2 regions of the Marinobacter sp. W-8 genome follow, and region 2 is predicted to be linked to the other one. Evidence: riboswitches for the same ligand, from Rfam matches in the RefSeq annotation. Region 2 holds a riboswitch; the other holds the start of a gene.
The links. A riboswitch is a leader RNA that binds a small molecule or an ion and turns the genes downstream of it on or off. The one in region 2 is predicted to bind cobalamin.

Region 1: it holds a riboswitch for cobalamin, as region 2 does, so the genes downstream of both, ACF8YQ_RS14250 (ribonucleoside triphosphate reductase) here and ACF8YQ_RS17915 (ribonucleoside-diphosphate reductase subunit alpha) in region 2, are expected to answer to the same signal.

The regions. Positions count from the first base shown of each region.
Region 1 is NZ_CP172297.1:3,053,917-3,056,115, forward strand. Features, by position in the region: partial or broken gene ACF8YQ_RS14250 (ribonucleoside triphosphate reductase) at 1-1,096, opposite strand, end outside; cobalamin riboswitch at 1,239-1,442, opposite strand; gene ACF8YQ_RS14255 (helix-turn-helix transcriptional regulator) at 1,503-1,709, opposite strand; gene ACF8YQ_RS14260 (AraC family transcriptional regulator ligand-binding domain-containing protein) at 1,673-2,149, opposite strand.
Region 2 is NZ_CP172297.1:3,861,012-3,863,210, forward strand. Features, by position in the region: gene ACF8YQ_RS17915 (ribonucleoside-diphosphate reductase subunit alpha) at 1-774, opposite strand, end outside; cobalamin riboswitch at 905-1,102, opposite strand; gene ACF8YQ_RS17920 (substrate-binding periplasmic protein) at 1,368-2,162, opposite strand.

The DNA of each region.
Region 1 (2,199 bases), 810 kb from region 2:
GGAACAGGCCTTCCACCATCAGTCGGCCGATCTCCTGGCGCTTGGTTTCCAGGCTGTCCCGGGCCAGATCCATCAGTTCACTCAGGCGGGCATAGAGCGCCGGCTTGTCTCCTTTATACAGGTAACCCAACCGTGCACAGTTGACGGTGACCACACCCAGCGAGCCGGTCTGTTCCGCTGAGCCAAACAGGCCATTGCCCCGCTTGAGCAGTTCCCGTAGGTCCAGCTGCAGGCGGCAGCACATGGAGCGCACCATGTTGGGTTCCAGGTCGGAATTGAGGAAGTTCTGGAAGTACGGCAGGCCATAGCGGGCAGTCATCTCAAACAGCCGCAGGGCATTGTCGGATTCCCAGTTAAAGTCCCGGGTGATGTTGTAGGTGGGAATCGGGAAGGTGAACACCCGGCCCTTGCTGTCACCCGCCGTCATCACCTCAATGTAGGCCTGGTTGATCATGTCCATCTCGGCCTGCAACTCGCCGTAACTGAACGGCATTTCCTCACCGGCAATAATGGGTATCTGTTCCCGCAGGTCGCCCGGGCATACCCAGTCGAAGGTGATGTTGGTGAACGGAGTCTGGGTGCCCCAGCGGGATGGCACGTTCAGGTTGTAAACAAACTCCTGGATGCACTGGCGCACGGTGGCGTAGTCCAGGTTGTCCTTGCGGATAAACGGGGCCAGGTAGGTGTCGAAGGAGCTGAAGGCCTGGGCGCCGGCCCATTCGTTCTGCAGGGTGCCAAGAAAATTGACCATCTGGCCGATGGCGCTTGAGAGGTGCTTGGGCGGGGCCGCTTCCACCTTGCCTGGCACGCCGTTCAGGCCCTCGTGCAACAGGGTACGCAAAGACCAGCCGGCACAGTAACCACTGAGCATGTCCAGGTCGTGAATGTGCAGGTCTGCCTGACGGTGAGCCTGGCCGATTTCCGGGGTATACACCTCGTTCAGCCAGTAGTTGGCAATCACCTTGCCGGCGGTATTCAGAATCAGGCCGCCGAGGGAATAGCCCTGGTTGGCATTGGCATTCACCCGCCAGTCACTGCGGTGCAGGTATTCACCAACAGTAGCGGAGATATCCAGCAAGGCCGGGTCAGCAGGGTGCGAGGTGGTGTGGGCAGACATCAGGTTCCTCCTGGAAGCGCGTCAGGTTGTTGCAATAGGTACAGCAACGTTCGCGAAGACAGGAGGACAGGCACGGGCGAATACCCGAGACATGATCAGCTGTTCACCCTGAATCGCGAAGGTGCAGTGCTTGTGCCCTGGCAGGTCTTCGGACTCAGGGGCGTGAGCCTTCCGGCTCTGCCTTACGTAGCGACTTCCCGGCTTGCGCCAGTGTCATCATGCCACGTTCGTTCCCCAATACCGCTGCGCGTCAGTTCCGGATTCTCACCGGATTCCTTGCCACAAACACAACATGTTGTGGCTTACCAAGACAAGAGCACTATATACGCCAATAAATCTGGATTCAAGGAAATCCTGCAGGCTCTTGTCACTTTCACAGAATGGATTAAAAAGAGGGAGGAGGCACTCGGTAAACGCTTGGCGCCACGCCCTGCCATCGTTTGAATGCCTGGGAAAACGTAGAGGTATCACTGAATCCCAGCCGGAGTGCAATGTCACTGATGGTCAGATCACTCGGCTGCAACAGCCGGCAGGCCTCAGCATTGCGGTACTGCTCTAACAGCTCCCGAACCAACAAGGCAGCCGCCACCATATCCCGCGCCAGCACAAACTGGCTGACCTCCGGTTCCAGAGGTGGTGGCGTGAAACACAAAAATCCTTATCGCCTTCTTCCCGGTATTCGATACCACTGAACGCATAGGTCAGCGGCAGATAGTTCAGGGCCAGTGACAATGCCTGTGCCGCCGTGTTGCAGCACACCAGACCATAGCCCCACAAACCATAGGCAGAAAAGTGGTAGTGATCGCCAAGAGCCGCCGCATGGCTTTGCGCATCCGGCACCTGAGCCAGAATGTTCGCGACCAGGCGCAGCTCCTGGCGAGCCAGAATGTCGGTATTGGGATTATTGAGGTCACCCTCGGCCAGCCCTGTTCCTGCCAGTAGCCGTGTCACACTGGCGCCCTGCGCCTGAAAGAAATCCACCATCAGCCGGGCACTGGTTATTCCGCGCCGATATTCGTCGAAGCAGCTCATGGAATGTCCCCAGCCCGGAGTCAACGTAGTCTGAACCAAACCACAAAAAC
Region 2 (2,199 bases):
AAAGGCCGCCAGGGCTTCGTCCAGCAGTTCGTAGCGGATACCGGCGTGGATAAACGCTGTCAGAGCCTGTGGATAAATCTCTGCCAGCGGAAGACTGCGGGGCAGGTCCAGGGCTTCCGCTGTTTCCAGCCGGAGCTGTTCCAGCAGCAGGCGGGCGGTTACGGCGCTGTAGTCGGGTTCCCGTTCAATGCGGCCCCGGGCGGTCATGATCAGCGCGGTCAGCACTTCGGTGCCCTCAATACCGTCGTAGAGGTTGCGCAGGGCGTCTTCCACCAGCGAATCGCCGTTGATGCCGTCCAGCCCGGTGGCGGCTTGCTCCACCTGCTGTTTCATCAGTCCCAGATCCAGCGGCGCGATGCTACCGTCGCTCTTTTTCACGGTCAGGTGCGGGTGCGCTTCCACCGGCTCGTCCACGGCGCGCTGGCGGGCGTGTTCTTCACGGTACAGCACGTAGGCCCGGGCCACTTTCTGCTCTTCGGCCCGCATCAGGGCCAGTTCCACCTGGTCCTGGATGTCTTCGATGTGTACCTTGCCACCGGCCTTGAGGCGGCGGCTGATGGCCTGCACTACCTGTTCGGTAACCCGGTGCACGGCGTCGTTGATGCGGGCGGAACCGGCTGCCTGGTCCCCTTCCACCGCCAGGAAGGCTTTGGTCACCGCGACACTGATCTTGGCCGGGTTGAAACTCACCAGGGTGCCGTTTCGTTTGATAACTTGCAGGGATTGGGTATCGGTCGCGGGGGCCGGGGGTTCGGCAATGGCAGTGGCTGTCATGGTGCTCTCCTGAATTCGCGTTGGTTCCGTTTCACCCTCGCGAACGCAGTGGCACACCTTGCCCCGAATACGGGCAGGCCTGACCAATCTGCTCACCCTTGAATCGCGAAGGTGCAGTCCAGAAACCCATGGGGGGCTTCTGATCCCTGGCAGGTCTTCGGACTCAGGGGCGTGAACCTTTCAGCTCTGCCTAACGTGGCGACTTCCCGGCTTGCGCCAGTGTCATCTTGCCACGCTCGTTCCCCAATACCGCTGCGCGTCAGTTCCGGGTTCTCACCGGATTCCCGACTACCCTGTGATCAAGATGATCAGAGATTGATCACAATATATGGTAGTCAACCAAGGACCCGGTCACTATATAGGGCCGAATACGCCAAGACAAGGCACTTTTTGCAACGGAGCCTGTCCATCTCCAGACCACTGGATTTTAGGAATAGATGTGAGAATTTCGCTGCTTTTGGCCAGTACCCTGACGCTCGGTCTCGCCGCCAGCCCGGTGCAGGCCACGGCCTGGTATGGTGATCTGACCCTTGTGAAATAGTCCGCTTGCAGGACTGACTACGGGAGTAATCCAACCACTGGATTTACCGGTACTACTCCGGAAACCCGGGCACCACATAGGTTTTCTGGAACCGGCGCACCGGCGGTACCTCGCCACGCTCGGCCAGGCGCAGATAGGCATCATCAAAGGCCTCACGCAGAATGGTCGCGCGCGGATTGGCCAGGGAAAACAGCCAGGCTGCGTTGCGGCTACGCATTTCCGACCCGCGAATCTCTGCATCTGAGTTGCGGCTCAGGGTTTCCTTCACCGGTTGCCGGTAGTCCAGCAGGTAATCACCGCGCTTGCGCTTGAGCATGTTGAGACCGGAGCGGTGATTCGGTGCTTCGGTGATCCGGATATCGGGTTGGGCCGTCAGCCAGTCTCTGAGGCCGGCATAGGTATAGCCGCCGATCAGAATCACGGTTTTGTTGCGCAGGCGATCCATGTGATCCACCGGTGGCGCGCCCTCCAGATACCAGGCACTGAGTTCCACCGGAATCGGGCTGATCCAGCTCTCCAGTACATCGTCTTTCAGTGCAGGAATGTCGGTTAGCCCCATCCATAAATCGATAGTGCCATTGGTCAGATAGAGGTAGGTACGTGCGACGGGCAGATAGATGAATTCCAGTTGGTAACCCGCCTCTGCCGCCACCTTGCGGGTGATATGCACAAACTCGCCGGCGGGCTCTCCCTGCTCGTTTCGATAGCTGATGGGCGGGAATTCAACATAGGCAACACGAACGGTTGAGGATGCTTCAGCCGACGTCTCTGAGGCGCTCAACGGTGAATGGAACAGGCTCATCCCGATGAAGACCAGGGCCACAAACGCCAGGGGCAGTCGGGACAAACACAAAATAGATTGTTGGCAACTGCGCATGTATACC